DNA from 4 places in the Ottowia beijingensis genome. Region 1 is predicted to be linked to each of the others. Evidence: predicted binding sites of a transcription regulator. Region 1 holds the regulator's gene; each other region holds the start of a gene.
What was found. Region 1 encodes FNR, which switches genes on or off when oxygen is low (the NO sensors DNR and NnrR bind a similar motif). Its sites were predicted from a motif close to TTGATNNNNATCAA; they were not measured.
Positions count from the first base shown of each region.

Region 2: a site for FNR is predicted at 5,649-5,662, ahead of ACFSCU_RS01240 (DUF2189 domain-containing protein). Genes of this name have one in related genera too.
Region 3: a site for FNR is predicted at 6,255-6,268, ahead of ACFSCU_RS09510 (universal stress protein). Genes of this name have one in related genera too.
Region 4: a site for FNR is predicted at 4,428-4,441, ahead of ACFSCU_RS10290 (DASS family sodium-coupled anion symporter). Genes of this name have one in related genera too.

Region 1 covers NZ_JBHUEP010000012.1:133,541-141,322, reverse strand. The annotation lists gene ACFSCU_RS16195 (DUF2818 family protein) at 1-104, shown strand, start outside; gene ACFSCU_RS16190 (NUDIX domain-containing protein) at 106-693, shown strand; gene ACFSCU_RS16185 (DUF1178 family protein) at 704-1,186, shown strand; gene fnr (fumarate/nitrate reduction transcriptional regulator Fnr) at 1,318-2,037, opposite strand; gene hemN (oxygen-independent coproporphyrinogen III oxidase) at 2,224-3,606, shown strand; gene ACFSCU_RS16170 (sulfite exporter TauE/SafE family protein) at 3,689-4,366, shown strand; gene ACFSCU_RS16165 (sulfite exporter TauE/SafE family protein) at 4,504-5,328, opposite strand; gene ACFSCU_RS16160 (cell division protein ZapA) at 5,916-6,257, opposite strand; gene ACFSCU_RS16155 (restriction endonuclease subunit S domain-containing protein) at 6,254-6,505, opposite strand; cobalamin riboswitch at 6,563-6,826, shown strand; gene ACFSCU_RS16150 (TonB-dependent receptor domain-containing protein) at 6,911-7,782, shown strand, end outside.
Region 2 covers NZ_JBHUEP010000001.1:256,931-264,712, forward strand. The annotation lists gene ACFSCU_RS01210 (heavy metal translocating P-type ATPase) at 131-2,644, opposite strand; gene ACFSCU_RS01215 (GNAT family N-acetyltransferase) at 2,716-3,252, opposite strand; gene ACFSCU_RS01220 (heavy-metal-associated domain-containing protein) at 3,567-3,764, shown strand; gene cueR (Cu(I)-responsive transcriptional regulator) at 3,761-4,171, shown strand; gene ACFSCU_RS01230 (Spy/CpxP family protein refolding chaperone) at 4,339-4,890, shown strand; gene ACFSCU_RS01235 (peptidoglycan-binding domain-containing protein) at 5,106-5,462, shown strand; gene ACFSCU_RS01240 (DUF2189 domain-containing protein) at 5,713-6,579, shown strand; gene ACFSCU_RS01245 (DUF2788 domain-containing protein) at 6,646-6,855, shown strand; gene minC (septum site-determining protein MinC) at 7,245-7,782, shown strand, end outside.
Region 3 covers NZ_JBHUEP010000007.1:19,000-26,781, forward strand. The annotation lists gene ACFSCU_RS09485 (malonyl-CoA decarboxylase) at 43-1,434, shown strand; gene ACFSCU_RS09490 (Bug family tripartite tricarboxylate transporter substrate binding protein) at 1,476-2,456, shown strand; gene ACFSCU_RS09495 (enoyl-CoA hydratase/isomerase family protein) at 2,460-3,257, shown strand; gene ACFSCU_RS09500 (malonate--CoA ligase) at 3,281-4,864, shown strand; gene ACFSCU_RS09505 (LapA family protein) at 4,972-5,589, shown strand; gene ACFSCU_RS09510 (universal stress protein) at 5,704-6,147, opposite strand; gene ACFSCU_RS09515 (heavy metal translocating P-type ATPase) at 6,303-7,782, shown strand, end outside.
Region 4 covers NZ_JBHUEP010000007.1:178,336-186,117, forward strand. The annotation lists gene ACFSCU_RS10265 (MotA/TolQ/ExbB proton channel family protein) at 1-233, opposite strand, end outside; gene xseA (exodeoxyribonuclease VII large subunit) at 639-2,045, shown strand; gene ACFSCU_RS10275 (superoxide dismutase) at 2,128-2,709, shown strand; gene ACFSCU_RS10280 (hypothetical protein) at 2,861-3,322, opposite strand; gene ACFSCU_RS10285 (hypothetical protein) at 3,547-4,053, opposite strand; gene ACFSCU_RS10290 (DASS family sodium-coupled anion symporter) at 4,544-6,001, shown strand; gene ACFSCU_RS10295 (polyhydroxyalkanoate granule-associated phasin) at 6,145-6,564, shown strand; gene ACFSCU_RS10300 (propionate--CoA ligase) at 6,679-7,782, shown strand, end outside.

The sequences.
Region 1 (7,782 bases):
ACTACCCGCAGGGTTGGGAGTTCTATGCCGTCACGGCCTCGCTGTTCCTGACCCTGGCGTTCCCCGGATTCGTTTACCGCTATCTGGCGCGGCGCCGCGCCTGACATGAGCAAGCTGGCGGAACAGCGGGTGGACAGCCAGGAGCTGTTCAAGGGCGGCTTCCTGCACGCCTTCCGCGACCAGGTGCGCCTGCCCAATGGCCAGCTCACGCAGCGCGAATACGTGGTGCACCCCGGCGCGGTGATGATCGTGCCCTTGCTGGAAGCGGCCGATGGCGCCATGCAGCTGGTGCTGGAGCGCCAGTACCGCTACCCGGTGCAGCAGGAGATCATCGAGTTCCCGGCCGGCAAGCTCGACCCTGGCGAAGACACCTTGGCCTGTGCCCAGCGCGAGCTGCGCGAGGAAACCGGCTACACCGCCCGCGAATGGGCGCGTGCCGGCGTGCTGCACCCGGTGGTGTCGTATTCCACCGAGTTCATCGAGATCTGGTTCGCCCGCGGGCTGCAGCCGGGCGAACGGCGCCTGGACGAGGGCGAGTTCCTGGACGTGTTCACCGCCTCGGCCACGCAGTTGTACGACTGGTGCCGCGCCGGGCAGATCACCGACGCCAAGACGCTGATCGGCGCGCTGTGGCTGCAGAATGTGCAGAGCGGGGCCTGGCCGTTGGATTGGCAGGCCGCGGGCGCCGTGTGAGGGTGGACCGATGAAGGTGCTCGATCTGCAATGCACCCAGGGCCATGCGTTCGAGGGTTGGTTCTCGTCCGAGGACGATTTTCAGAGCCAGCTGGCGCGCCAGTTGGTCGAATGCCCGCTGTGTGGCGACCGGGCGGTGGCCAAGCTGCCCAGCGCGCCGCGCCTGAACCTGAGCGGCGCCGGCAGCGCGCCCGCTGCAGCCGAGGCGCACGCCGGAGCAGGGCGCAGCGCCAGCGATGCCGCCCCCGTGGCCGCCATGCCGCCGGCCGCACTGCAGGCCGCCTGGATGCACATGGTGCGGCGCGTGATGGCCAGCACCGAGGACGTGGGCGAGCGCTTTGCCGAAGAGGCGCGCAAGATGCACTACGGCGAATCGAAAGAGCGCGGCATCCGCGGCCAGGCCACGCCGGCGCAGACCGAGGAACTCCTGGACGAAGGCATCGCCGTCATGCCGCTGCCGATTCCGGCCGGCTTCAAGAACACCTTGCAATAGTTTTGATAGCTGCTTGCTCTTGATATACAAAGATTTCAGTATGAAATCATTCTGAAATCAAGGTATAGCAGGCGCAAGCAGCTATCAATATGAAAGCGACCGGGCGCTGCCAGCTTCAGGGCAACAACCCCTCAGGCGCAGGCCGGCGCGTTGACGATGGCGCGCAGTGCCTCGGTGTCCAGGATGCGCACGTGGCGCTGCTTGACCTCGACGATGCCTTCCTCGGCGAACTTCGAGAAGGTGCGGCTCACCGTCTCCAGCTTCAGGCCCAGGTAGCTGCCGATTTCCTCGCGCGTCATGCGCAGCACCAGCTCGCTCTGCGAGAAGCCGCGCGCATGCAGCCGCTGCACCAGGTTCAGCAGAAAGGCGGCCAGGCGCTCCTCGGCGCGCATGCTGCCCAGCAGCAGCATCACGCCGTGCTCGCGCACGATCTCGCGGCTCATGATCTTGTGCACGTGGCTTTGCAGCGCCGGCACTTCGCGCGACAGCTCCTCGATGCGGTCGTAGGGCATCACGCACACCTCGGCGTCTTCCAGCGCCACGGCGTCGCAGCTGTGGCGGTCGGCCACGATGCCGTCCAGGCCGATGATCTCGCCCGCCATCTGAAAGCCCGTCACCTGGTCGCGCCCGTCGGCCGTGGCCACACAGGTCTTGAAGAAGCCGGTGCGGATGGCGTACAGCGCGTTGAAGCGGTCGCCGTTGGAGAACAGCGCCGCGCCGCGCTTGATCTTGCGGCGCGTGGCCACCAGGTCGTCCAGACGCCCGATGTCCGACTCCGACAGGCCCATCGGCATGCACAGCTCGCGCAGATTGCAGTTGGAACAGGCTACGCGGATGGTCTGGGGTGTCATGTAAGGCGAAGGAATCGGGGGTGACGGATGGCAACGGCACAGGCATTTTAGGCGAGGGTGGCGCCAGGCGGCCGCGGCCTTGATCCAGCACAAATCCCGACGATTCAGCTCGGTTAAATTGATCGTCGTCAAGGAAACGGGTCGCGCTCCCGGCGACAGTTGGCTTTGCTAGTCAAAGGAAGTCCGATGCAAGCCATCACCACCGAACTGCTCACCAAATTCGACGTGCCCGGGCCGCGCTACACCTCGTACCCGACGGCGGACCGCTTCGTCGAGGCGTTCGGCGAGGCCGATTACATCCAGGCGCTGGAGCAGCGCCGCGCCGGCCCGGCCGCCATGGCGCTGCCGCTGTCGCTGTACGTGCACATTCCGTTCTGCGAATCGCTGTGCTACTACTGCGCCTGCAACAAGATCATCACCAAGCACCACGACCGCAGCGCGCCCTACCTGCGCTACCTGAGCCGCGAGGTGGACCTGCACGTGGCGCGCATCGGCGCCGGCCAGGCCGTCAGCCAGCTGCACCTGGGCGGCGGCACGCCCACCTTCTTCAGCGACGACGAACTCAGCGAGCTGATGGCCATGCTGCGCCGCAACTTCAGCCTGGTGCCGGGCGGCGAGTATTCGATCGAGGTCGACCCGCGCACCGTCACGCCCGAGCGGCTGCGCCACCTGGCACAGCTCGGCTTCAACCGCCTGTCGTTCGGCGTGCAGGATTTCGACCCCATCGTGCAGAAGGCGGTGCACCGCATCCAGCCGGCCGAGCAGGTGTTTGCCCTGGTCGCCGCGGCGCGCGAGATCGGCTTCGAGTCGATCAACGTCGACCTGATCTACGGCCTGCCCAAGCAGACGCCCGAATCCTTCGACCGCACGCTGGCCCAGGTGGCCGAGCTGCGGCCCGACCGCATCGCGCTGTACGCCTACGCGCACCTGCCCGAGCGCTTCAAGCCGCAGCGGCGCATCATCGCCATCGACCTGCCGGGTGCACCCAACAAGGTGGCGATGCTGGCGCGCTCGCTGGCGGCGTTCGAGGCCGCGGGCTACGACTACATCGGCATGGACCACTTCGCGCTGCCCAACGACGCCCTGGCCGTGGCCAAGCGCCAGGGCCGGCTGCACCGCAACTTCCAGGGCTACAGCACGCAGCCCGATTGCGACCTGATCGGCCTGGGCGTGTCGGCCATTGGCAAGGTGGGCGCCACCTACAGCCAGAACGCCAAGTCGCTGGAGGAATACCAGGACCTGCTGGACCACGGCCATCTGCCCGTGGCGCGCGGGCTGGCCGTGTCGCGCGACGATTTGCTGCGGCGCTGCGTGATCATGGCGCTGATGTGCCAGGGCGAGGTGATGTTCGAATCGGCCGAGCTGGCGCACCTGATCGACTTCAGGAGCTACTTCGCCAGCGAGCTGGAAACCCTGCGCGGCATGCAGGACCAGGGCCTGGTGGAGTTGAGCGACACCGGCATCAAGGTCACGCCCATGGGCTGGTTCTTCGTGCGCGGCGTGGCCATGGTGTTCGACAAGTACCTGCAGGCCGACCGCACGCGGGCGCGCTTCTCCAAGATCCTCTGATCGTCCCCGCCCGGCCCGTGAAGGCGTCTGCGCATGACTTTGCGCAACGCCCTGCGGTGGCCGGCGCCCTTAGACTTGGGCCATGCAAACTTCTCTTCTGGTCACCGCGCTGCTGATGGGGCTGGCCGGTGGCCCGCACTGCATTGCCATGTGCGGCGCGGCCTGCGCCGGCATCGGGCAGGCGGCGGCGCCGCACAGCACGCGGGCCATCGGCACGTTCCAGCTGGGCCGCGTGATCGGCTACGGCGCCCTGGGCGGGCTGGCAGCGGCCACCATGCAGGGGCTGGGCTGGCTCACCGTGCAATCGGCCGCGCTGCGCCCGGTGTGGACCATGGTGCACGTGGCCGCCGTGCTGATGGGCCTGGCACTGGTGGTGCTGGCGCAGCAGCCCGTGTGGCTGGAAACGGGCGCGCGCCGCATCTGGACCAAGGTGCGTTCGGCCACGCAGTCGATGGGCCTGGCCGCGCCGCTGGGCCTGGGCGTGGCCTGGGCGCTGCTGCCCTGCGGGCTGCTGTATTCGGCGCTGATGGTGGCGGCACTGGCCGGCAGCGTGGCCGGTGGCGCGGCGGTGATGGCGGTGTTCGCCATCGGCTCGGGCGTGTCGCTGTGGGCCGGGCCGTGGCTGCTGCTGCGGCTGGGCAGCAACGGGCGCGGCGCCTGGAGCATGCGCATCGCCGGCCTGGCGCTGATGGCCGTCTCGGCCTGGGGCCTGTACATGGGCCTGGTGCACGACCAGGCGCCGTGGTGCGTCGTGCCTTGATGCAGAACGAAGAAAATGATAGCTGCTCGCGCTCGCTAATCGGCGATTTCAGGCATATTTGTGACTGAAATCGTTTATTGACGGGCGCAACCAGCTATCAAAATCATGGCACCCTGCAACGGCCGCACGCCGCTGCATCAGCCCGCCGTGGCACCCAGCCCCTTCATCAGCATGTAGCCCGCCAGCACGAACAGCACCAGCGCGAACACGCGCTTGAGCTTCTTCACCGGCAGCGCATGCGCCGCCTTGGCGCCCAGCGGCGCCATCAGCACGCTGCAGCTGGCGATGACCACCAGCGCCGGCAGCCACAGGTAGCCGAAGGCGTAGGGCGGCAGCCCCTCCAGCCGCTGCCCGGCGATGACGTAGCCCACCACGTTGGCCAGCGCAATCGGGAAGCCCAGCGCCGCGCTGGTGGCCACCGCGTTGTGAATGGCCACGTTGCACGAGGTCATGAACGGCACGCTGACGAAGCCGCCGCCCGCACCCACCAGGCCGGACAGAAAACCGATCACCCCGCCCGCGCCCAGCAGCCCTGGTGTGCCCGGCAACTGGCGCGTGGGCGCCGGCTTCTTGTCGAGGAACATCTGCGAGCCCGAGAACGCCACGAAGGCCGCGAACACGAAATACAGCGCCGCGCCCTTGAGCAGCGCGAACACGCCCAGGCTGGCCACCATGGCCCCCAGCACGATGCCCGGCGCCAGGCGCTTGACGATGTCCCAGCGCACCGCCCCCTTCTGGTGGTGCGCGCGCACGCTGCTGACCGAGGTGAAGATGATCGTCGCCATCGACGTCGCAATCGCCATCTTCACCGCCAGCCCCGGCTCCACACCGCGCCCGCTGAGAATGGCCGAGATGAACGGCACCATGATCATCCCGCCCCCGATGCCCAGCAGCCCGGCCAGAAAGCCAGTGACAAGGCCGAGCACGGCGAGCTGGACGACAAGAATAGGTTCGATGGGCATGGAGAGCGGGGAAGGAGGAGAAAAGCGAGCGACAGGCAAAAAAGAAAGCAGCGCTCAACAACACACGGTGGCTGATCAAAAAGACGGCGACGCCCAGAACCCCAAGAAATCAAATGGCCGCGGAGCAGGCCATGCAAGTGGCGCCGTGGCCGGGCTTGCACCGGCCACTGGCGTCGTCCCCCCGCTCGACAGGGGGGAAGGCGCGCCAGCGCCTCAGGGGGGAACGCCGAATTAGGTGTCTGCGAATGCCACCGGACCGTCATCCTGAACGCAGGGGTTCAGGTGGGCGAGGTCAACCTGATCCTGGGATCATCTGACGCGAGACGTTCACGCCGACCAGGCGATGTTCCAAGCCCGGGCTCATATGAGCATTGGTTCAAGGAAATATAAAGCCCGGCGTGCATTCACAGACAGGATGGATTTTACCCCCCTGAGGCGCTGGCGCGCCTTCCCCCCTGCTGCGCGGGGGGACGCAGCCAGCGGCCTGGCAAAGCCAGCGCAGCGGCTGCCGCGAGCACTCCTCCGCCTGCGGCGAAGTCGTACTTCTTGGTCGGCTTCAGAAGGAGGGGCGGATCGAAACAGGCCGCTTACAGCAGACGCCCGTCGTCACTCAGCGCCTCGTCCAGCCGGCCGAGCAGGGCGCCCAGGGTGGCTTGCTCGGCCACGCTCAGCGCGGGTGCATCACCGGATGCAGCTGCCGCGGCGTCGTCGGCGGGGGCCGCAGTGCGCTGCGGCTCGGTCAGCTCGAAGGCCATGTTCAGCGCCGCCAGCACGGCGATGCGGTCGCGCGCCTTGATCTTGCCGGCGTCGCGGATCTTGCACATGGCGGCGTCGACGCGTTGCACGGCCTGCTGCAGGCGCTCCTCGCCGCCCTCGGGGCAGCCTAGCAGGTAGCCCTGGCCCATGATCTTGACTTCGAGCTGCTTCATGCGGCGCCCTCCTTGTCGTCGCTGGCCGGCGCGGCGGCCACTGCAGCGGCGGCGGCAGGCAGGCGGTCGATCAGCGAATCGACCCGCGCACGCGCCGCCATGAGGCGCGACTTGAGGTTGTCGCGCTCGTGCGTCAGCGCCTGCACCTGCTGCGTCAGCAACTCGTTGGTGCGGCGCAGTTCCTCGTGGCGCACGAGCAGGCGTTCCACGCGCTCGGCAATCTGTTCGATCAGGGGTGGGTTCGTCATCGGGGCGCACTCGGGTCGGGATAGCCGGGGATTGTAGGCGGCGCCTGCAGGGCGGCGCTTACAATCACCGGCGTTGGTGCTCGCGCGCCGTGACTCTCACGGCCGCAGTTCAACGGGAAGCAGGAGGGCTTGCCGGTCACCTCCGACCGGTGCCTAACCTGCGCTGCCCCCGCAACGGTAAGCGGACGGCGCCCTGACGCAGCTCAGGCGCCGGCTCCAGCCTCACACCGCCACTGGTTCATCACACACGATGCCGGGAAGGCGAGGCGACACGGAGCAACCACCGCCAGCCCGGATACCGGCCAACGAGGAGGACCGCGCAGTGCCCGAGGAGGGCGGTGCGGGCCATGTTTGCCCCATACGCTGGCGGGGAAGCCGGCAGGGGCGCTCATCCGTGCTTCCGTCATGAAAAATACCTTGCTTCCGTTCCGGCCTGGCGTGCTGCCGCTGGCTTTGTCCTGCGCGTTCGCCGCAGCCTGGCCTGCCCATGCCCAGACGCCATCCGAATCCACCACGGTGGCTCAGGCCAGCGGCCCCAGCCTGCCCGAGACGGTGGTCACCGCCACGCGCGTGGCTCAGCCGCTGACCGACGTGCTGGCCGACGTCACCCTGATCGACCGCGAGCAGATCGAACAGAGCGGCGCGGTCAGCGTCTCCGATCTGCTGCAGCGCCAGCCGGGGCTGGAGCTGTCGCGCAACGGCGGCCCCGGCACCGCCACCAGCGTGTTCATGCGCGGTGCCGAAAACCGCTTCACCGCCGTCTACATCGATGGCGTGCGGGTCGATACGCAATCGGGCAGTGGCGGCGCGCCGTGGGAAGCGATTTCGCTCGGCCAGATCGAGCGCATCGAAATTGTGCGCGGCCCGGCGGCGGCGGTGTACGGCTCCGACGCCATTGCCGGCGTGATCCAGATTTTCACCCGCAAGGGCGAAGGGCCGTTCACGCCCTACGTCGGCGTGGGTGTGGGCAATCGCCGCACCGGCAAGCTGGAGGCAGGTTTCTCGGGCGCCAGCGGCGCCATCGACTATTCGCTCGGCGTCGAGCGCGCCGTGAGCCGCGGCTTCAACATCAAGTCCGACGGCAACCCCGACCGCGACGGCTACCGCCAGAGCGCCGCCAGCGGCCGGCTGGGCTGGAAGGTCAACGACGCGCACCGCGTCGACCTGAGCGGCACCGCCAGCGATATGGACGCGCAGTACGACGGCTTCGCGCCGGGCAACGACGACCATGCGCTGAATCGCCTGTACACGCTGGGCGGCACCTGGTCGGCGCAGTG
Region 2 (7,782 bases), on a different contig from region 1:
GCACCCCGTGACAAGCAGTACAGCCAGCAGGGTCGTAGCCAACAAGGCGGAATGGAAGCGCATGGCGGACGTTCTTCGGCAGTCGGACACGCCGCGCAGTCTAACGGTCCACCGCGACTTATTTCACACTTTAGTCCCCACGGCCGGTGGTGGCACTGGCCGCCGGACGCCAGCGCCTCAGCATCAGGGCGTTCGTCGTGACGCTGACCGAAGACAGTGCCATGGCCGCGCCGGCCAGCACCGGGCTCAGGTAGCCCAGCGCGGCCAGCGGAATGCCGGCCACGTTGTAGATGAAGGCCCAGAACAGGTTCTGGCGGATCTTGGCCACCGTGCGCTGCGAGATGTCCAGCGCCGCCGGCACCAGGCCGACGTCGCCGCGCATCAGCGTGATGCCGGCCGCGTGCATGGCCACGTCGGTGCCGCTGCCCATGGCCATGCCCACGTCGGCTGCCGCCAGCGCGGGCGCGTCGTTGACGCCGTCGCCGACCATGGCGACGACGTGGGGCTTGCGCCCTCTCCCGCGGGCGGGAGAGGCTGGGGGCGAGGGCCGCGGCGCCTGATCGGCAACCGTGCCGTGCGAAGGCTCCCCACCCTCACCCCAGCCCTCTCCCCCACCGGGAAGAGGGAGCGTACCGGGGTGAAGATTCGGCTGTTCACCCCTTCCCCCGCTGGGGGAAGGTGGGGATGGGGGCTGCGCCATTTGATCCACCGCAGCGTCATCGCCAGCGTGGCCAGCCCCCACCCCAGCCCTCCCCCAGCGGGGGAGGGTGCCGCGCTTCAACGCCTGCACGGCATCCGCCTTGTCGCCCGGCAGCACCTCGGCCAGCACCTCACCGTCCTCGGGCTTCAGGCCCAGCCGGCGCGCCATGGCCTCGGCGGCGGCGCGGTTGTCGCCGCTGATCATCACGGCGCGGATGCCGCGCGCGTGCAGCGTGTCGATGGCCGCGCGCGCACCGGCTTTCGGCTCGTCACCGAAGGCCAGCAGCGCCACGGCACGTGGTGCTGCGCCCTCGCCCGTGCGCACGGCAACTATTGAAATAGTAGCGTCCTGCGCTTGCTGCGCCTGCGCTGTAGCCTCAAAAGGCTTCAAATCCACGGCCAGCTCCCGCATCCAGCGCTGGCTGCCGATCAGCACGCCGTGGCCGGCCACCGTGCCTTCGGTGCCGCGGCCCGGCACGGCGCGCACGTCCTGCGGCGCATCGAAGGCCACGCCGCCATCGCGCGCCGCCGCCAGCACGGCGCGCGCCAGCGGGTGTTCGCTGCCCGACTGCAGGCTGGCCGCCGTCTGCAGCGCCGCCGCCTCGTCCACACCCGGCGCCGGCAGCAGCGCCAGCAGGCGCGGCTGGCCCTGCGTCAGCGTGCCGGTCTTGTCGAAGGCCACCGTGTCCACGCGGTGCGCCACCTCCAGCGCCTCGGCGTCCTTGATCAGGATGCCGAACTTCGCCGCCACCCCCGTGCCCGCCATGATGGCCGTGGGCGTGGCCAGCCCCAGCGCGCACGGGCAGGCGATGACCAGCACGGCCACGGCGCGGATGATGGCCGTCTCCAGCCCCGTGCCGCCCCACAGCCACCAGCCCAGAAAGGTGCCCAGCGCGATCACGATCACCACCGGCACGAACACCGCCGCCACCTTGTCCACCAGCCGCTGCACCGGCGCCTTCACCGCCTGCGCGTCCTGCACCAGGCGGATGATGTGCGCCAGCACGCTCTCGCTGCCGGCCGCCGTCACCTGCAGCAGCACGCGGCCGTCGCCGTTGATCGAGCCGCCGGTCAGCGCGTCGCCCACGGCCTTGCTCACGGGCAAGGGCTCGCCCGTCAGCATCGATTCATCCACCTGCGTGGCACCTTCCGTCACCGTGCCATCGGCCGGCACGCGCTCGCCGGGGCGCACGGCCAGCCGGTCGCCCGTGCGCAGCTCATCCACCGGGATGTCCTTCTCGCTGCCGTCCCAGTCGATCAGGTGCGCCACCTCGGGCCGCAGCGCATGCAGCGCGCGGATGGCGGCGGTGGTCTGGCGCTTGGCGCGCTCTTCCAGCCACTTGCCCAGCCGCACCAGGGTGACGACGACCGCGGCACTCTCGAAGTACAGGTGCGGCACGTGCCCATCGGCGTGCGGCTTGCCCAGCCACAGCCACACCGACAGCAGCCACGCCGCCGTGGTGCCGATCGACACCAGCAGTTCCATGTTGCCGCTCTTCGCCTTGATCGCGCCCCAGGCCGACTTGTAGAAACGCGCCCCCAGCCAGAACTGCACCGGCGTGGCCAGCACGAACTGCACCCACGGCGGCGGCATCCAGTGCCAGCCGAAGGGCATGCCCAGCATCGGCAGCACCAGCGGCGCGCACAGCAGCAGGCCCACGCCCACCGGCCAGAAGCCGGCCCACGGCCCGGCATCGGCGGCGTCGATGGCGGCATCGGCCGCGCGCGGCTCGTAGCCGGCGTCGCGCACGGCGCGGCGCAGCACGGCGGCCATGTCATCGCCGCCGGCATAGGTCACGCGGGCCGATTCGGTGGCCAGGTTCACGGCCGCGTCCTGCACGCCGGGCACCTTCTTCAAGGCGCGCTCGACGCGCGACACGCAGCTGGCGCAGGTCATGCCGCCCACGCCGAGGTCCAGCGTGGCGGTGGTGGCGATATCGTTCATGCGCCCAGTGTGAGGCTTCACCCCATGTCAAGGTCAAGCGGGCGGTCTTTTGCCCCCGGCGGGCGCCGCCTTCAGGCCGCGGTGCAGGCGTACATCACGCTGTCGATCAGCGCGCCGTCCTTGGTCACGCTGTGGCGCAGCACGCCCTCGCGCACGAAGCCGGCCTTCTCCAGCACGCGCATCGACGCCGGGTTCCACGCGAACACGCCCGCCTGCAGCCGCGCGAAGCGGCCCGAGCGCAGCAGATGCGCCTTGAACGCCAGCACCGCCGCGCTCGCCAGCCCGCGGCCCCACAACGCCTCGCCCAGCCAGTAGCCGAAATCGGCCGTCGCCACCGCGATGCCGCTGCCCGCGATGGCGCCGATGCCGCCGATCACCTCGTCATCCAGCGCAATCGCCAGGTGCAGGCTGCGTGCATCGGCTTGCGCCGTCACGATCCAGCTGTCGGCATCGGCGCGCGTGTACGGGTGCGGAAACATGCCCGTCAGGTTGCGCCACACCGCGCGGTGGTTGGCATGGCGCACCAGCGCGTCCTGGTCACCCTCGCGCCAGGGGCGCAGCGTGCAATGCGGGATGCTGGTGGAGATCGGGGCGACGGTCGGGGTCATGGCGAAGCTGTTTGGAACAGGGAAGGGCGGGCATTCATGTTGGCATCTTCGGTGGGCATCTGACCCGGCTTTGGGGTTGAAGCATGAACATACTCCCAATCCATATAACCACCAGCGCTTATCCATCCAGCGCTGGCAATCGATACTCCCATTAGCTACTTGATCTAGGACTTGGATACCAGCCCCGTCCCTTCCACCCGAACAACCCGCGCGCGGCCACCGCCTACGCTACCGCAAGCCCCTTGACCTTCCCACGGTGGCAAGCCTCAGGCTATGCTTTTGTCACCCATCCATTCTTCAAGGAGACCCGAACCATGTCCCAGCAATTCACCGTCACCGGCATGACCTGCGGCCACTGCGAGGCGGCCGTCACCCGCGCCATCAAGCAGATCGACGGCGGGGCCGAGGTCAAGATCGACCGTGCCAACAATCTGGTCGAGGTGCAGTCGACCCAGCCGCGCGAGACCATCGCCGCCGCCATCAGGGAAGAAGGCTACAGCGTCGACGAATGAGCACCGCCACCAGCCCGGTCGCCATCGGCGAGGCGGCCCGTGCCTCGGGCGTGTCGGCCAAGATGGTGCGCCACTACGAGGCGCTCGGCCTGCTGGGCGCCGTGGCCCGCACCGACGCCGGCTACCGCCAGTACACGCCGGCTGACGTGCACACCCTGCGCTTCATCAAGCGGGCGCGCGATCTGGGCTTCTCGATGGCCGAGATCGCCGAACTGGTGAGCCTGTGGCACGACCGCCAGCGCGCCAGCGCCGACGTCAAACGCATCGCCACGCGCCATGCGGATGAGCTGCAAAAACGCATCCAGGCCATGCAGGACATGCGCAAGACGCTACAAAATCTATTGCATCACTGCCACGGCGACGACCGACCGGAGTGCCCGATCCTCGACAACCTGGCAGGCCACTGAGGCGCCGCCAGCGGCAGAAATTTCACCCATCTTTACAAACCGACATGCGCCGCTGATGGGCGCGATACACGCGGCGCGCAAACTTCCTTTCAAGCCGGCGCCAGGCCTTTCAGCCCACCGCCAGCCACGCATTGATCCCGAGTCCCGATCCTGAAAGGAAGCACACCATGGCTCAGACCCCGAAACGCCTCTTCATCGCCGCCGTGCTGGCCGCCACCGGCGCCTTCGCCGTCGCTCAAACCCCCGCCCCCGCAACGCCCGCCGCGGGTGAAACCACCGCCGTGCAGCAGCGCGGCCGCATGGACCCGGCCGAGTTCCAGAAGCGCATGGAGCAGCGCCAGCAACGCATGGCAGAGCGCCGCGCCCAGCGCATGGCCGATCTGAAGGCGCAGCTGAAGATCACCCCGGCGCAGGAAGCCGCCTGGACCGCCTACACCGGCGCCATGCAGCCACCGGCCAATATGCGCGGCCCTGGTCAGCGCATGGACCGCGCCGAGTTCGCCCAACTCAGCACGCCGCAGCGCATCGACCGCATGCAGCAACGGGCCGACGAGCGCCACGCGCAAATGAAGCAGCGCGGCGATGCCGTCAAGACCTTCTACGCCCAGCTCACACCCGAGCAGCAGAAGATCTACGACGACCGCGCCATGCGCGGTGACAAGGGCGGCAAGCGTGGCGGGCCTGGCCATGGCCCGCGCGGTGGCATGGGCTGGCGTTGACCCGCTGACCCTTGAATAAGCGGCACCCAAAACGCGGTGCCGCCTCGGCCGGCAGGTGCCTCAAGGTGCCCGCCGGCCATTTTTTTTCCTGCCACCAGGTCGGCCTGGGCACCGGTTTCTCTCCGCTGAAACCCGGGGGTGTTACCGTATGCGTACGGGCTACGGGCTGGCACCGCCAGTCTGCCCGTCATACCAACGCACGGAAGGAACACCACATGACTGCATCGCTGACCCGCCTGATCGCCCTGGGCGCGCCGCTGGCCCTGCTGGCCGCCTGCGCCTCCGAGCCGACCACCACCGCCACACCCCAACCCGCACCAGCGCCGGTGACGGCGCCGGCCGAGCCTGCCCCCGCACCCGCGGTCACCGCGCCGGCCGCCGAGCAGGGCCCGGTGCGCCTGACGGTGCGCCAGGCCCAGCAGCGCCTGCTGGACAAGGGCTACGACCCCGGTACGGTCGATGGCATCTCCGGCCCGCGCACGGCCAACGCGCTGCGCCAGTTCCAGCGCGACGAGGGACTGATGGCCACCGGCCGCCTGGACAGCGAGACCATGAACGCGCTGGGCCGCTGAGCCATCAACCTTCATCCAACCAACCGCCTTCGGGCGGTTTTTACATGCCCAATCGGACTCAAACGCTTATCAGACAAGCGCTAGAAGCTCCTGATAGTGTAGTGATCTCAGCGTCTGTCCGTGTCCTGAAGCCACCCACCGCACAAGACCTCACAAGGCACCCAAGCGACGCACACAGCTATACTTTTGATAGAAATCGACCGCATCGGCACTCTGGCGCCGGCGCCGGAACGGCCTTAAGCTGCGCACCGTGCCCTACACCGCTCCTCCCCCTCCTCCGCTGCCGCCCCGTCCGCCGCGCGGCACCCTGAAACTGCCGGCCGTGCGCCAGGTCGAGCTGACGGCGCCGCTTGGCTGGCTCGGCCAGGGCTGGCGCGACCTGTGGCGCTGCGGCACCTGCAGCCTGGTGCACGGCGTGGCCATGGCAGTGTTCGGTCTGCTGCTGCTGTGGCTGGCGGGTGATCGTTTCTGGCTATTGGCCGGCGCGTTTTCGGGCTTTCTGGTGGTGGCGCCGGTGCTGGCCACCAGCCTGTACGCGCTGAGCCGCGCGCTGGAGCGCGGCGAGCCCGCCGGCTGGCGCACCATCCGGAAGACCTGGACGCGCTGGCAATACTCGCGCTACGCCGTGCACGGCGGCTACTGGAGCCTGGTGCGCTTCGGCCTGCTGCTGTCGCTGGCGGGCACCGGCTGGGTGCTGACCTCGGCCGCGCTCATCACCCTGATGGCGCCGCAGCCGGTGCACACGCCGATGGACTTCGTGCGCCACGTGGTGCTGGCGCCCGGCGGCCACCTGTTCGAGCTGTGGCTGACCATGGGCGCGCTGATGGCGGCGCCGCTGTTCGCCTCCAGCGTGGTCAGCATGCCGCTGCTGCTGGACCGCCGGGTCGATGTGCTGCAGGCCGTTTTGACCAGCTGGCAGACGGTGATGACCAACCCCGGTGCCCTGGCATTGTGGGCCGCGCTCATCATGGGGCTGACGCTGCTGGGCATGGCCACCGGGCTGCTGGGTCTGATTGTCATCCTGCCCTGGCTCGGCCATGCCAGCTGGCACGCCTACCGGGCGCTGGTGGACGCCGCCAGCCTGCCCGAGCGCCTGCCACCGGAAGGGATGAAATGAGCGTCGTCCCGCCCTCTCTTGTTTTGTCTGCGCCGCCCGTGCAACGCGGCGCTGTCGGGTACTGACATGTTCGGCTTCAACGAAGAGCAGATCGCCTGGTTCGGCCTCACCATCGGGGTCGGCGCCTTCATGCTCTACATGATCTTCATCGTCGCGCAGCTGGCCTGGGAGGCCAAGGCCGGCAAGTTCGGCACCTTCGTGCTGTTCCTGGCGCTGGCTTTCGGCATGGTGGGCTTCATCGCCAAGGGCATCATCCAGTGGATCATCGACAAATAAGGCCGGGGGCGGCCTGAGTCGCCCCTGCGGACAAGCCTGTGGACAGTGCTGGCACAACCGGCGCCTTATCCACAGAACCCGCGGCGGCCGCCAAGTTGTCCCTGCCCGACCCCTCCATCCCGCCCGTCTTGCCCACAGACCGCGACCGCCGGCAAACCCTTGCCGCTGCAGGCTTTGGCGGCTTTGTCCACAAAAGTGCAGGGCACCTACTACGACTACTACGCTTATATAAAAGACCTAAGAGACAAGACAGCGGAGCGCTGAACACACCCGGGCACCCTGTTACACCGCCGTACGTTTGCCGGCGTTTGCAGTGCAGTGCGGCTGGTAAGATCGCTCGGCTTTGACGTCCGCGCCGCGGACCGCCTTCACCGACGCTTTCTGCGACCATGTCCGTTGCCCTTGCCGGCCGCAGCCCTTCCACCTTCGACATCAAGAGCGCCAACCTGCCGCTGCTGGCGCTGCGCCTGAAATCAAGCGAACTGGACGTGCTGGCCGACGAACTGCAGGCGCAGTACGGCGACATGCCCGACTTCTTCGAGGACGACGGCGTGGTGCTCGACCTGGCCCTGCTGCCGGCCGAGCAGGCCGAGGCCAGCATCGACTTCCAGCGCGTGGGCGAGTTGCTGCACGAACGCCGCCTGCGCCTGCTGGCGGTGCGCGGCGGCAGCGCGCAGCAGCAGGCCGATGCGCAGGCGCTGGGCCTGCTGCTGGCGCCCGAGGCACGGGGACCCACCCCGCCCGCTGCAGACGCCACGCTGCCCACCGCCGACAGCGCCGCCACCGCGCCGGAGCCACCGCCGCCCGGCGCGCTGGTGATCGACCGGCCGCTGCGCTCGGGCCAGCAGGTGTATGCGCGCGGGCGCGACCTGGTGCTGCTGGCCATGGTCAACCCGGGTGCCGAGGTGATTGCCGACGGCCACATCC
Region 3 (7,782 bases), on a different contig from region 1:
CGCCAGCGGGCGCTTCCGCCCTGGCCCGCGCCACGAACAGCCATGACCGACAAGACCACCAACGGCCTGGAAGAAGCGCTGACCCGCCAGCTGCGCACCACCCGCGAACGCCTCGGCGCCATGCTGGGCCGGCAGGGCGAGGCGCTGTCGCCCTGGGTGCTGCGGCGCACGCTGCGCGAGCTGCAGAACGTGGCCGACCCGGCGGTGAGCGACGTCGAAGGCGGCCGCCGCGCTGCCGGCGTGGCCGGCTGGTACGCCCAGGCCACGCCCGAGCAGCGGCGCGATTGCTGGCTGCTGATGAGCGAGCAGTTCCCGCCCGATCCGTCCGCCATCCAGGCCGCGCACGACGCCTACGACGCCGCCCGCGGCACCGACGAGGAAGCCCGTGCCGAAGTGCGCCTGCGCAAGGCCTTCGCCTCGCCCCGCACGCGGTTGCTGCAGCGCTTTGCCGCTTTCCCCGAGGGCGTGCGCTTTCTGGTCGATCTGCGGGCCGAGCTGCTGCCGCACCTGCGGCACGAAAAGCGCCTGCTGGCGCTGGATGCCGAGCTGGAAGACCTGTTCTCCAGCTGGTTCGACGTCGGCTTTCTGGAACTGCAGCGCATCAGCTGGCACTCGCCCGCGTCGCTGGTCGAAAAGCTCATCAAGTACGAGGCGGTGCACGACATCCGCAGCTGGGCCGACGCCAAGAACCGGCTCGACGAGGACCGGCGCTGCTATGGCTTCTTCCATCCGCGCCTGCCGGGCGAGCCGCTGATCTTCGTCGAGGTGGCGCTGCTCAAGGACATGGCCGGCAGCATCACCCCGCTGCTGGACGAGGAAGCCGCCGCCGCCGACCTGGACAAGGCCACCGCCGCCATCTTCTATTCGATCAGCAACACGCAGACCGGGCTGCGCGGCGTCAGCTTTGGCGACTCGCTGATCAAGCGCGTGGTCGAAACCCTGCGCGCCGAATTCCCCCAGCTCAAGGTGTTCGCCACGCTGTCGCCCATCCCCGGCCTGCGCGGCTGGCTGGGCAAGCACGCCGACGATTTGCTGCAGGCCATGCCCGCGCGGGCGCGCCAGGCGCTGGCGCGCGAGCTGCAGCAGACCGAGCTGAAGGCCGCCGACATCACCGCCGCGCTGGAGAAGGCCGCCGAGCTGGGCGAAAAATCCGCCCTGCGCCGCTGGCTGCTGGCCGCGGCGGCGCGCTACCTGGGCAGCGAACTGACACCCGATGGCCGCCCGCTGGACGCCGTGGCGCGCTTTCACCTCGGCAACGGCGCGCGCGTGGAGCGGCTCAACTGGCTGGCCGACCCATCCGCCAAGGGGCTGAAGCAGTCCTACGGGCTGATGGTCAACTACCTGTACGACCTCAAGCGCCTGGACCGCCACCGCGTGCAACTGGCACAGGGACAAATCCCGGTATCGAGCGCCGTGCAAAGCCTGCAAGATTGATGGTTGCCCCTTGAATACAACCACGACAGGAGACTGAAACCATGCGCTTTTCCATCCGCCGCCGCCAGATCATGATGGCCGCATCCGCCTGCGCGCTGCCGCTGGCCGTGCGGGCGCAAGCCGGCTGGCCCGGCAAGCCGGTCAATATGATCGTGCCGTTTCCGGCCGGTGGCGGCACCGACGCCTTCGCGCGCCCGCTGGCGGCGCAGTTCAGCAAGCTGACCGGCCAGACGCTGGTGATCGACAACCGCGGCGGCGCCGGCGGCACGCTGGGCGCCTCGGTGGCGGCCAAGCTGCCGGGCGATGGCTATCACCTGTTCATGGGCGGCGCGCACCACATGGTGGCGCCCAGCATGTACCCCCGGCTGGATTACGACATCGAGAAGGACTTCGTGCCGCTGATCCAGGTGGCCAGCGTGCCGCAGGTGCTGGTGGTGAACCCCAAGCGCGTGCCGCAGGCCACGGCGAAGGAGCTGATCGAGCACCTGCGCAGGAACCCGGGCAAGATGAACTACGCCTCGGCCGGCGCCGGCTCGGTGCACCACCTGGCGGGCGAGCTGTTCAAGATCCAGACCAGGACCTTCATCACCCACATTCCGTACCGCGGCGCCGGCCCGGCGCTGCAGGACCTGATCGCCGGCACGGTGGACATGGCCTTCGACGGCCTGGGTTCGTCGGCCGGGCACATCGCCGGTGGCCGCATCAAGGCGCTGATGGTGGCGGGCGACAAGCGCAACCCGGCCATCCCCGACGCGCCCAGCGCCGCCGAGGTGGGCCTGCCCGACTACAAGGTGAGCACCTGGTACGGCATCTGGGCGCCCAAGGGAATGCCGGCGGATGCCCAGGCGGCGGCCATCGAGGCGATCCGCAAGAGCGTGCAGGCCGACGAGGCCAAGGCCGTGTGGGACAAGCAGGGCGCGGCCTTCCCCAACGTGGCCGGCCCGCAGTTCGCGCAGCTGATCCACGGCGAAATCCGCAAGTGGGCCGAGGTGGTGAAAGCCTCGGGCGCCAAGCTGGAGTAGCGCTTGGCAGGCCACGTAGCGCTGGACAGCGACGGCGACGGGCGCATCGCCGTCGTCACGCTGTCCCATCGCACCAAGTTCAATGCCATGTCGCGCGCCATGTGGCGCGAGCTGAAGGACGTGTTCACCCGCATCCAGGCCGCCACCCACTGGCGCTGCGTGCTGCTGCGAGGCGCGGGCGCGCACTTCTGCGCCGGTGGCGACATTGCCGAGTACCCCGACTTCCGCTTCGACGTCGCGCAACTGCGCGCCTTCCACGAGGACGCGGTGTGGGGCGGCCTGCAGTCCGTGCTGGATTGCGACGTGCCCATCGTCGCCGCCATCGAGGGCAACTGCATGGGCGCGGGGGTGGAGATCGCCAGCGCCTGCGACATCCGCGTTGCCGCCGACGACGCCAAGTTCGGCGCGCCCATTGCCAAGCTCGGCTTTCCGATGGCGCCGCGCGAGGCGCAGCTGGTGGCGCGCGTGGCCGGCGAGGCCACGGCGCGCGAGCTGCTGCTGGAGGCCGCCGTGCTGGGCGCGCCCGAGATGAAGGCGCGCGGCTTTCTGCACCGCGTCGAATCGCCAGAGCATCTGCAGGCCCATGCGCTGGAGCGCGCGCGCCGCATCGCCACGCTGGCGCCCCAGGCAGCGCGCCTGAACAAGCAGACGTTTCGGGCATTGAATCAGGCCTCAGCGCCCGTGGATACTGCGCAAGCAGCTATTGATAATATAGTAAAAAGCGCCTATGACTACGCCGACAGCGCCGAGCACCGTGAAGGCATCGAAGCCTTTCTGAGCAAGCGCCCGGCACGTTTCTGACTTCGATTCCCGTCCCATCCGCCATGCCCAACCAGAACCTTTTTTCCGCCCTGCGCGCCGCCTTTCCCGCCGACCTGGACAGCATCGCCGTCGAGACCGACAACGGCCTGGCCTACTCCTGGCGCGATCTCGACCGCGCCACTGCCATGGTGGCCAACCTGCTGCAGTCGCTCGACATTCCGAAGTCGCAAGATGGCGTGCCGCCGCGCGTGGCCGTGCAGGTCGAGAAGTCGGTCGAGGCCATGGTGCTGTACCTGGCCACGCTGCGCGCGGGCTTCGTGTTCCTGCCGCTCAACACCGCCTACCAGAGCGCCGAGATCGAGTACTTCATCGGCAACGCCGAACCGGCGGTGGTGGTGTGCACGGGCAAGAACTTCGCATGGGTCAGCCAGATCGCCTTCCAGGCCGGCACGCGCCACGTGTTCACGCTGGACGACGACCGCAGCGGCAGCCTCTTGGCCCGCGCCGCGCACTGCAGCGACCGCCAGACGCCGGTGCAGAAACGGGCCGACGACCTGGCCGCGATCCTGTACACCAGCGGCACCACGGGCCGCAGCAAGGGCGCGATGCTGTCGCACGGCAACCTGCTGAGCAACGCGGTGATGCTGAAGGACTACTGGGGCTGGGTGGCCACCGGAGGGTCTGAAGGCCGAGGCGACGTGCTGATCCACGCGCTGCCCATCTTCCACGTGCACGGCCTTTTTGTCGCCATTCATGGCGCGCTGCTCAACGGCAGCAAGATGCTGTGGCACGGCAAGTTCGATCCGAAGAAAGTCATCGCCGATCTGCCGCGCGCCACCGTGTTCATGGGCGTGCCCACGCTGTACGTGCGCATGCTGGCCGAGCCTGCGTTGACGAAGCAGCAGGCGGCGCACATGCGGCTGTTCATCAGCGGCTCGGCGCCACTGCTGCTCGAGACCTTCAACGAATGGCGCGAGCGCACCGGCCACACCATCCTCGAGCGCTACGGCATGAGCGAGACCATCATGCTCACCAGCAACCCGTACAGCGCCGACGGTCGCTATCAGAACCAGAGCGAGCGGCGCGGCGGCACGGTGGGTTTTCCGCTGCCGGGTGTCGGCGTGCGCGTGCGCGACGACGCCGGCCAGCCCGTGGCCGAGGGCGAGATCGGCAACATCCAGGTGATGGGCGAGAACGTGTTTTCGGGCTACTGGCGCATGCCCGAGAAGACAGCCGAGGAGTTCACCGCCGACGGCTGGTTCAAGACCGGCGACGTGGGCCTGCAGGACGCGCGCGGCTACGTCACCATCGTCGGCCGCAGCAAGGACCTGATCATCAGCGGCGGCTACAACGTGTATCCGGCCGAGATCGAGGGTTACCTGAACGACATGCCGGGCGTGGCCGAGAGCGCCATCGTCGGTGTGCCGCATCCGGATTTTGGCGAGGTGGGTGTGGCGGTGGTCATCGCCAAGCCGGGCGCCAGGCTGGATGCCGATGGGCTGGTTGGTGCGCTGAAAGCGAAACTGGCCAACTTCAAGATTCCCAAGCGCTGCTTCATCGCCAGCGAACTGCCGCGCAACACCATGGGGAAGGTGCAGAAGAACCTGCTGCGCGACCAGTACAAGGCGCTGTTCGACCGGTCGTGACTGACGGCGTTGGCTGACAGGGGGTGCGCGGGGGCGCGGGTAAACTCGTTGCCGAACGGCCGCCTTGTAGCAGGCCAGAAGAACACACACTACGCGAAGGAAACTGCATGTCGCTGCGAGCACTGCTTTTGCTGATCATCGGCGCCGCCATCGTGGCGTTCATCGGCGTCAACTGGACGGCGATGACCATGCCGACCGACCTCAACCTGATCTTCACCGAGATCCGCGCGCCGCTCGGCTTGGTGCTGCTGGGCCTGATGGCGCTGCTGTCGGTGGTGTTCGTGGGCCTGATCGCCTACACGCAGGGCACGGTGCTGATGGAAACGCGCCGCCACGCCAAGGAACTGACGGCCCAGCGCGAACTGGCCGACAAGGCCGAGGCTTCGCGCTTCACCGACCTGCGCGCGCACCTGGATAAGGAGGTGGCGCGCTTGTCCGAAGTCATCGACAACCACACGCGCGAAACGCTGGCCCGCGTGGACCGTGCCGAGATGGGGCTGCGTGATCGTCCGGTGGACCTGGAAGTCGGTCGCCTGGTGCAGGCGGTGGAAAGCCACAACCGCGATCTGCATGCGCGCGTCGACCGCCTCGAAATGGGCCTGCGCGAAGGTCTGGCGGGTTATGTGCCAGCGCCGGCCAGCGTGCGCCCCGCCATCACCGGCACGCCGGTGCAGCCGCCGGAAAGCACCGACGAAGACCCCATCGGGACGGCCGTGCCGCGCTGATCGAACCGCGGCCCCTCACTAAACAACAAGGGCTTCAGGTCAAATCGACCTGAAGCCCTTGTCGTTATTGCGCAGGCAGCTATCGAAACAGAAGCGTGCTACAGCCTGGGTGCATCAACGCAGCACCAGCACCGGGATTTCGGAGTGCGTCAGCACCTGCTGTGTCTCGCTGCCCAGCAGCAGGCGCTTGACGCCCTTGCGGCCATGCGAGGCCATGACGATGATGTCGGCCTTGTGCTTCTTCGCGGCGGCAATCAGCGCGTCGGACACCACGTCCGATTTGGCCAGCACGGGCTTGACCTTCACGCCCTTGGCCTCGCCGGCCTTCTTGACGGCATCGACGATCTCCTGGCCGTCGGCGGCCCACTGCTGTTCGACGCGCGAAACGTCCTCCGTCGACAGCGGGATCGAGCCCTCGAAGTAGCTTTGCGGGTAGCGCGGCACGACCTTGAGCGCGATCAGTTCCGCGCCGCACAGGGCAGCCAGGTTGATGGCGCTGTCGACGGCCTTCTTGGACAGTTTGGAGCCGTCGGTGGCGACGAGGATGCGGCTGTACATGATTGGTTCTCCTGAAAATGTGGTGACTCGGGCGCGGCACCGGCATTGATGCTGGGCAATTCACTCCAAGCGCGACGATACATTATCCGTGCAGCGCTCGGCGGCTATTGACTGAAGTCAAGCCCGTGTCAACCAAAGGGTGTACAGTCCACGCCGTGATCCAAGGTGCAAGCGCGATTTCTTCGGCCGCCGTGGCAGGCGAGGCAGCGTTTCCGGAACGCGCTGAGCCGACCCGCGGCGACGCTGCCTGGCAACTGCTCGACGAGCGCGACGAGTGGCTGGAGTTCAGCCGTCCCGTGGGTGCAAGCGCCGGCGACGCCGAACAGGGTGTGTGGGAGTCGAACGTCGTGTTCGAGGGCATGCACTGCGCCGCCTGTGCCGTGACCATCGAGCAGGCCCTGCGCGCCACCCCCGGAGTGCGCGAGGCGGATATCAGCGCCGCTGCACACCGCGGCCGCGTGGTGTGGGACGAGTCGGCCACCAAGCCTTCCGACTGGATGCAGGCGGTGCTGCGCACCGGCTACCGGCCATTGCCGGCCAGCGACGCGTTCGCGGCGGAACGCCGCCAGGCCGAGACGCGCAAGATGATGTGGCGCCTGGGCGTGGCGGGCGTGTGCATGATGCAGGTGATGATGTACGCCACGCCGGAGTACTTCACCAGCGCGGGCGAGATGGAGGCCGACACCGTGCGCCTGCTGCGCTGGGCGCAATGGGTGCTGTCGATTCCGGTGGTGCTGTTCTCGTGCCAGCCGTTCTTTCGCAACGCGTGGCTCGACCTGAAGCTGCGCCGCGTCAGCATGGATCTGCCGGTGGCGCTGGGCATGCTGATCACCTTCGTGGTCAGTTCGCTGGGCACCTTCGAACCGCAGGGCGTGTTCGGGCACCAGGTGTATTTCGATTCGCTCACCATGTTCGTGTTCTTCCTGCTCACCGGGCGCTGGCTGGAACTGCGCCTGCGCGACCGCACGGCCGGTGCGCTGGAGGCGCTGATGCACCGTCTGCCCGACAGCGTGCAGCGCCAGAGCGGTGCCGGCGGCTGGGAGCGGGTGTCGGTGCGGCGCGTGCGTGTGGGCGACGTGCTGCGCGTGTTGCCGGGCGAGGTGTTTCCGGCGGATGGGCTGGTGCTGCGCGGCGAGACTTCGGCCGACGAGTCGCTGCTCACCGGCGAATCGACGCCGCTGGCGCGCGGCCAGGGCCAGCGCGTGATCGCCGGTAGCCACAACCTGACGGCGCCGGTGGACATGCGGGTGGAGCAGATCGGCGGCGACACACGCTACGCGCAGATCGTGGCGCTGATGGAGCAGGCTTCCACCAGCAAGCCGCAGATCGCGTTGCTGGCCGACCGCCTGGCCAAGCCTTTCCTGATCTTCGTGCTGCTGGCGGCGGGACTGGCCTGCATCTGGTGGTGGCCCACCGATCCCGGCCATGCGCTGATGATCGCCGTGGCGATCCTGGTGGTCACCTGCCCCTGCGCGCTGTCGCTGGCCACGCCCGCGGCCATGCTGGCCAGCGCGGGCGCGCTGGCCAGGAGGGGTGTGCTGGTTCGGCGGCTGCAGGCGCTGGAGGCCTTGGCGCAGGTCGACATGGTGGTGTTCGACAAGACCGGCACGCTGACGCGCGATGCCTTCGTGCTGG
Region 4 (7,782 bases), on a different contig from region 1:
CAGCCGGCGGCCAGCACCTGGCCCAGGGCCGAGTGCTGTTCGAGCTGGTTCACGGTGTCGGGCGCCGGCACCGAATCACGCGACACGCCGATGGCCTCGTCCACCAGGTTGCTGCCCAGCACGCGGCTGGTCTTGAGCTTGATGAAGCGCTCAATGATGAAGGCCAGTGCCAGGATGGAGCACAGGATGAGCGGCCAGATGGGCCAGCCGGCGGCTTGTATGATGGAAAGCAAGGGTTTTCTCTCGTGCGGCGCGGCACACACCGGCTGGGCCGGGCGCCCGCAAAAAGGATGCGCGCGATTATGGCGTACCCCCGCGCCGCCTCGGCCACCGGGCTGCACGCGCGCCGGCAAACGTGCACAAGCGCACGGATCGCCGCCATGGCACCATGACCCGCGCCGGTGCACAGATTCTGTGGATAACTTTGTGAAGAATGCCCCCGTCATCCCGCCGCAAGCACGCACTGGCGCGGTTCTTGACAGATTGATGACGCAGCGGGCAGCAAAAAATCAAGGCATGACAAGCACTTGCACCAATTCATCAGCGTTTGCGGATGTTCTGGCGCGCGCGGCCCCCGCTGGCGCCCTGCTGTGGAGTACTGGCCGCCCCCAGACGCCGCAAATGGCCTTGCAACCCGCATGAACACTGGATTCGACCTGCCCAAGCCAGCAACGGCGCCGCGCATCTGGCCAGTTGGGGCGCTGACGCGTGCCTTGGCGGACGCGCTGGAGGCGCGATTCAACCCCGTCGCGGTGCGCGGCGAGGTTTCGGGCTTCACGCGCGCGGCCAGCGGGCATTGCTACTTTTCACTGAAGGACGACAGCGGCCAGTTGCGCTGCGCCATGTTCCGCCGCGCGGCCGGCCTGCTGGCCTTCAGCCCGCGCGAGGGCGACGAGGTGGAAGTGCGCGGCCGCCTGACGGTGTACGAGCCGCGCGGCGACCTGCAGCTGGTGGTCGAATCCATGCAGCGCGCGGGGCAGGGCGCGCTGTTCGAGCAGTTCCTGCGGCTGAAGGCGAAGCTGGAGGCCGAAGGCCTGTTCGATGCGGCGGCCAAGCGCCCGCTGCCGGCCATGCCGCGCGGCATCGGCATGGTCACCTCGCTGGGCGCGGCGGCGCTGCGCGACGTGCTGCATGCGCTGGCGCGGCGCGTGCCGCACATCCCGGTGCTGCTGGCGCCGGCGGCGGTGCAGGGGGCCGGGGCGCCGGCCGAGCTGTGCCAGGCGCTACAGAATTTGTATCTGCTTGCGCAGGACGGACGGGCGCTGGAGGCCGATTTGGCGCAAAACTCTCCGCCGCCCATCGACCTCATCCTGCTGGTGCGCGGCGGCGGCTCCATCGAGGATTTGTGGGCCTTCAACGACGAGCAGCTCGCCCGCACCATCGGCGCCAGCCCGGTGCCGGTCATCAGCGGGGTGGGACACGAGACCGACTTCACCATCGCCGACTTCGTGGCCGACCTGCGCGCGCCCACGCCCACGGCCGCCGCCGAGCTGGCCAGTGCGCCGCGCGAGCAGTGGTTGGGCAGCATCGACACGCTGCAGGAGCGCATCGACCGCGCCCTGCGCCGCCGGCTCGATGCCGAGGCGCAGCGCATCGACTGGCTGGCCAGCCGCCTGGGCCGGCCGTCGCAGGCCGTGGCGGCCGAGCACCTGCGGCTGGGCCGTGCCGAGCAGCGCCTGCGCCACGCCCTGGCGCTGCGGCTGGAGCGCGAGCGCACCCAGCTCGCCCGCTGGGCCGACCGCCTGCCGCGCGCCGTGCCGCCCGCGCTGGCGGCCGAGCGCGTGCGCCTGCAGCGCCTGGCCGAGCGCCTGCCCGCCGCGCTGGCGCGCCAGCAGGAGGCCGCCCAGCAGCGCCTGGAGCGCGCCGCGCTGCGCCTGGCCGCGCTCGACCCGCAGCGCGTGCTGGAGCGCGGCTACGCCTGGCTGCAGGACGAGGCCGGCCACCCCGTCACCCGCGCCGCGCAGACCACGCCCGGCCAGCCGTTGGCCGCCACCCTGGCCGACGGCAAGGTTGATCTGAGGGTGCTCGGGCGGCGTTCGGGCTGAGTTCCTACAATGCCTCGGCGCCGGGCGGCCTATCATGGCTGCCTGTCACGTTCAACCCCCACGATCAAAAAGGACAACCGACATGGAACGCACCCTGCCTCCCCTGCCTTACGCCATTGACGCGCTGGCCCCCGACTACAGCAAGGAAACGCTGGAATACCACCACGGCAAGCACCACAAGGCCTACGTCGACAAGCTGAACGAGCTGCAGAAGGGCACCGAGTTCGAGGCCATGGAACTCGAAGACGTCGTCAAGAAATCCAGCGGCGGCATCTACAACCAGGCCGCGCAGATCTGGAACCACACCTTCTTCTGGAACTGCATGAAGCCGCAGGGCGGCGGCGAGCCCAGCGGCGCGCTGGCCGACGCGATCAAGAAGAAGTGGGGCAGCCATGCCGACTTCAAGAAAGCCTTCGTCACCAGCGCCGTGGGCAACTTCGGCAGCGGCTGGACCTGGCTGGTCAAGAAGGCCGACGGCAGCGTCGACATCGTCAACATGGGCGCCGCCGGCACCCCGCTGACCACCGGCGACACCCCGGTGCTGACGGTGGACGTGTGGGAGCACGCCTATTACATCGACTACCGCAACGCGCGCCAGAAGTTCGTCGAGACCTTCTTCGACAAGCTGGTCAACTGGGACTTCGCGGCCAAGAACTTCGGTTGATCGGGTTCACCGCACCATGAAGAAAGCCACCGCGAGGTGGCTTTTTTCATGCGCATGCGCCAGCAGGGTTGCTTCCTTGGTGGGGAGTATGTTTGTTTTGCGCCTACTGGATGGGCGGTAGCAGATAGATGTACTGGGAGTATTTTTTCATTCAGGCTACGGCGACCGGGTGGCCGTCCGTGGGCGCGTCGGGCAACAACCCCGCCTCGCGCATCACTTGCTGCTCGTCCTCGTGCGAGATGTAGAACGCCACCTTCGGCCCGGTGCCACTGTCGGGGTCGAACAGGAAGTAGGTGATGTGGAAGCGGAAGTCCTGCGGCGCACCCGACGTTTTCTCGAAGCGCAGGTGCCAGTGCACCTTGGCCATGGTGTAGTGCGCGTCCAGCGGCGTGGCGGCGACATGCAGCACCCTGGCGAAGCGAAAGCCGATGCCCTGCATGAAGGCCTGGCGCTGCGGGATGCTCTGGCGGAAGGCTTCGTCGTTGCGCGCGCTCATCACGCCGTTCGGGTCGCCGCCCATGAAGGGGTCGGTGAACTGCGCGGCCACCAGATCGGGGTCGAAACTGTTGGCGCCCTGTTCGTAGCGGGCGAAGAAGGCGTCGATGTCGGTCATGGCGTTTCAGGAAAAACAAGGCTGCAGCGCCCGTCCATTGTGCGCCAGCAGCTATCGAAACCATAGTTTTCCTGCGCTTTGATCTGCAGCCCGACCCCGCCGCCACAACGGCCACGCGGACCAGGGCGTTGCCCGCCCGGTCCGTGTTTTGATGGTGTTATCGGCCTTCAGCGCCCATGGGGAGGGCGCCGGAAGCTATCAAACTGAAAGCTTGGCGTGGCGCATTACAGTCGCGCGCACTGGTCTTCCTTGTTGCCCTGCACGATGTTGCCACCGCCGGTGGGCGCGGGGCTGTTCGACTTGCACTGCAGGTTGCCGTCGACCCGGTTGTTGCGCACCGTCTGCGCGCCGCGGTTCTCGAACAGCTGGATGTCGCCCTTGACGGACACGCTGGCGATGTTGGCGCCGCCGCCCTGCTTGAGCTGCACGCTGCCGCCCACCGCGCCGCCGGCCAGGTTGACCTGGCGGTGGTTCTCGGCCTGCACGTTGCCGCCGATGCGCGCGTTCTGCGTGGCCAGCGAGGCGCCGGACTCGACCTTCACGTTGCCGTCCACCCGCGTGCCGGCCAGTGTGCAGGCCACGTTGCTGGGCACCTTCACGTCGCCGTCGATCGACACGGCGTCGATGCGGCCGTTGCACACCACCTCGTCGGCGTGGGCCACGCCGGCGCCGAGGGCCAGGGCAGCGATGGCGGCCAGTGTGAGCTGGCGATGCAGTGGTTTCAGGTTCATCTTCATCTTCATCTCTCCATGAAAGCGTGTTCGTCTGGGGGATTCCTTGGCGACATGCCGGACCGCCGCAGGCCACGCCATGCCGCGCCGCAGTCCAGAGGCCGAACCTTTGGCCAGCGCCACAGGTTCGACTTCTTGCAAGGACAACGCGTTCAGGCTAGCGGCTATTCCCCGCTGCGCTGCAACAGTCTGTAATGCCCCGATTTCAGATAAAAAAGGCCTGCAGCGCCCTTGTATCAAGCGCTGGAAGCTATCAATAATGTAGTTGCCAGCGCTTTTGCACAGCGGCATGTGCCCACCATGCCAGCGCCCGTCGGCTGCAATGCAGCGGTTGTTGCGGCCTGGCCGCGCCGGCCCGCGCGCCCATGCGAGTCTTGATGCGCGTCAATCCTGCCGCTGTGGCGGCGTGCCACGATGAACCGTGCGCGCTGTCATGCAAGTGTCATGCGGTGCGCGTCACATGCCTGAAGGTTCAACGAAAGGAGAGTGCATGGGCTTCAAGCCGCTACCCGCCGCCATCGCCGTTGCGATCGCGCTGCTGATCTGGTTCGTCATCCCCGTGCCCGAGGGCGTGACGCCCAATGCCTGGCACCTGCTGGCGCTGTTCGTGGGCACCATCGCCGCCATCATCGGCAAGGCCATGCCCATTGGCGCGCTGTCGATGATCGCCGTGGCGCTGGTGGCCGTCACCGGCGTCACCAACGACAAGCCGTCGGGCGCCATTGCCGATGCACTGAGCAGCTTCTCGAACTCGCTCATCTGGCTGATCGGCGTGTCGATCATGATCTCGCGCGGCATCATCAAGACGGGCCTGGGCGCGCGCATCGGCTACCTGTTCATCGCCGTGTGGGGCAAGAAGACCATCGGCATCGCCTATTCGCTGGCGCTGTCGGAGTTGATCCTGGCGCCTGTCACGCCCAGCAACACGGCGCGCGGCGGCGGCATCATCCACCCCATCATGCGCGCCATCGCGGGCAGCTACGACTCGGACCCCGAGAAGGGCACGCAGGGCCGCATCGGCCGCTACCTGGCGCTGACCAACTACCACGCCAACCCGATCACCTCAGCCATGTTCATCACCGCCACGGCGCCCAACCCGCTGGTGGTGAAGCTGATCGCCGACGTGACCGGCGCGCAGATCCAGCTCAGCTGGGGCACCTGGGCGCTGGCCATGCTGCTGCCGGGGCTGGTGGCGCTGGCGGTGATGCCGCTGATCGTCTACATGCTGTATCCGCCCGAGATCAAGAGCACGCCCAACGCCGCGCAGTTCGCGCGCGAGCGGCTGCAGCAGCTGGGGCCCATCACGCGCGGCGAGATGATCATGCTGGGCGTGTTCGCCATCCTGCTGGTGCTGTGGGCCGGCATCCCGGCCATGCTGCTGGGCGCCGGCTGGGCGGTGGACGCCACCACCACCGCCTTCATCGGCCTGGCGCTGTGCCTGATCACCGGCGTGCTGACCTGGGACGACGTGATCAAGGAAAAGAGCGCCTGGGACACCATCGTCTGGTTCGGCGCGCTGGTGATGATGGCCACCTTCCTCAACAAGCTGGGCCTGATCACCTGGTTCGCCAAGAGCATCGAGACCGGCATCGGCAGCCTGGGCCTGGGCTGGATGCAGGCGAGTGCGCTGCTGATGCTGGCCTACCTGTACGCGCACTACGCTTTCGCCAGCACCACGGCGCACATCACGGCCATGTTCGCCGCGTTCTACGGCGCCGGCCTGGCGCTGGGTGCGCCGGCCTTCCCGTTCGCGCTCATGATGGCGGCGGCCTCGAACATCATGATGACGCTGACGCACTACGCCACGGGCACCTCGCCGGTCATCTTCGGCTCGGGCTACGCCACGCTGGGCGAATGGTGGAAGACCGGTGCCGTGATGAGCGTGGTGCTCATCGTCATCTGGCTGGTGGTGGGCACCACCTGGTGGCGTGTGCTGGGCTACTGGTGATGGATACACTAGGCGCCTGACGCCATGAAAGAGTCTGGAGCGCTTTTTCGCCTCCAGACTCTTTGTTTTCTGCGCAAGCAGCTTTCACTGTGAAGGCTGGGCGATGTCGCCGCAGTGGGTGTCGGTTGACTGGAGTTCAAACCATGGTGACAGCCAAGCAACGGCGCCTGAGTCGTGATACCGCGCAGATGGTGGCGGCCGTGCCGCAGGTCGTCGCGCACCGCGTGGGCCGCATGATGACCGCGGGCGTGGTGCCCAACGGCCGCGACCAGCAGGAGTTCTACCTGATGGGGGCCGAGAAGGTGGCTGCCTTTCACGAGTCGTGGATGGCCATGTCGCGGCAGACCTTCGCCGCGCAGCAGCAGTTCGCGCTGTGGTGGATGCAGACCTGGTGGAAGGTGGCGCTGGGCGGCTGGATGAACCCGCCCACGCTCCAGCACCTGTCGACCAGCGCGCAGCAGCGCGTGCTGGCCTCGATGCTGGACGTGACGCACCGCGGCATCACGCCGGTGCGCCGCCGTGCGGTGGCCAATGCCCGCCGCCTGAACCGCAGCGCGCGCTGACCAGTTGCGCCCCCCGGCCGCAGCGTGCCGGGGCCCATTTCCTGTCAAGGCGCGCGGTCAAGGGCGAAGTCAGCTTTCCGCAAGTGCAGTGCGCCGATAATTAAGAATTCAGAAATCGGTGGCAAGCGGGCGTTCCGTGTCGGCTTGCAGACAAGAAGGACCGAGGAGACAAGCATGAGCAGCTACGCCGACTTTTACCGTCGTTCCATCGACGACCGCGACGCTTTCTGGGCCGAACAGGCCCGGCTGATCGACTGGCAGACCCCGCCGCAGACCATCTGCGACTACAGCAAGCCGCCGTTCGCCAAATGGTTCGTGGGCGGCACCACCAACCTGTGCCACAACGCGGTCGATCGGCACCTGAAGGACCGCGCCGAACAACCGGCGCTGATCTTCGTCTCCACCGAGACCGACCAGGAAAAGGTCTACACCTTCCGCGAACTGCACGCCGAGGTGCAGCGCATGGCGGCGGTGCTGAAGGACCTCGGTGTGGGCAAGGGCGACCGGGTGCTGATCTACATGCCCATGATCGCCGAGGCCGCCTTTGCCATGCTGGCCTGCGTGCGCATCGGGGCGCTGCATTCGGTGGTGTTCGGCGGCTTCGCGTCGGGCTCGCTCGCCACCCGCATCGAGGACGCCGAGCCCAAGGTCATCGTCAGCGCCGACGCCGGTTCGCGCGGCGGCAAGGCCGTGCCCTACAAGCCGCTGCTGGACGAGGCCATCCGCCTGTCGAAGCACAAGCCGGGTGCGGTGCTGCTGGTCGATCGCGGCTTGGTGCCCATGACCCTGGAAGCCGGGCGCGACCGCCTGTGGGCAGCCGAGCGCGACAAGCACCTGAATACGCAGGTGCCCTGCGAGTGGGTCGACGCCACGCACCCCAGCTACACGCTGTACACCAGCGGCACCACCGGCAAGCCCAAGGGCGTGCAGCGCGACACCGGCGGCTACGCCGTGGCGCTGGCCGCGTCGATGAAGCACATCTACGACGGCCGGCCGGGCGAAACCTATTTCTCCACCAGCGACATCGGCTGGGTGGTGGGCCACAGCTACATCATCTACGGCCCGCTGATCGGCGGCATGGCCACCATCATGTACGAGGGCCTGCCCACGCGGCCCGATGGCGGCATCTGGTGGCAGCTGGTCGAGAAGTACAAGGTCACCGTGATGTTCAGCGCGCCGACGGCGGTGCGCGTGCTCAAGAAGCAGGATCCGGCGCTG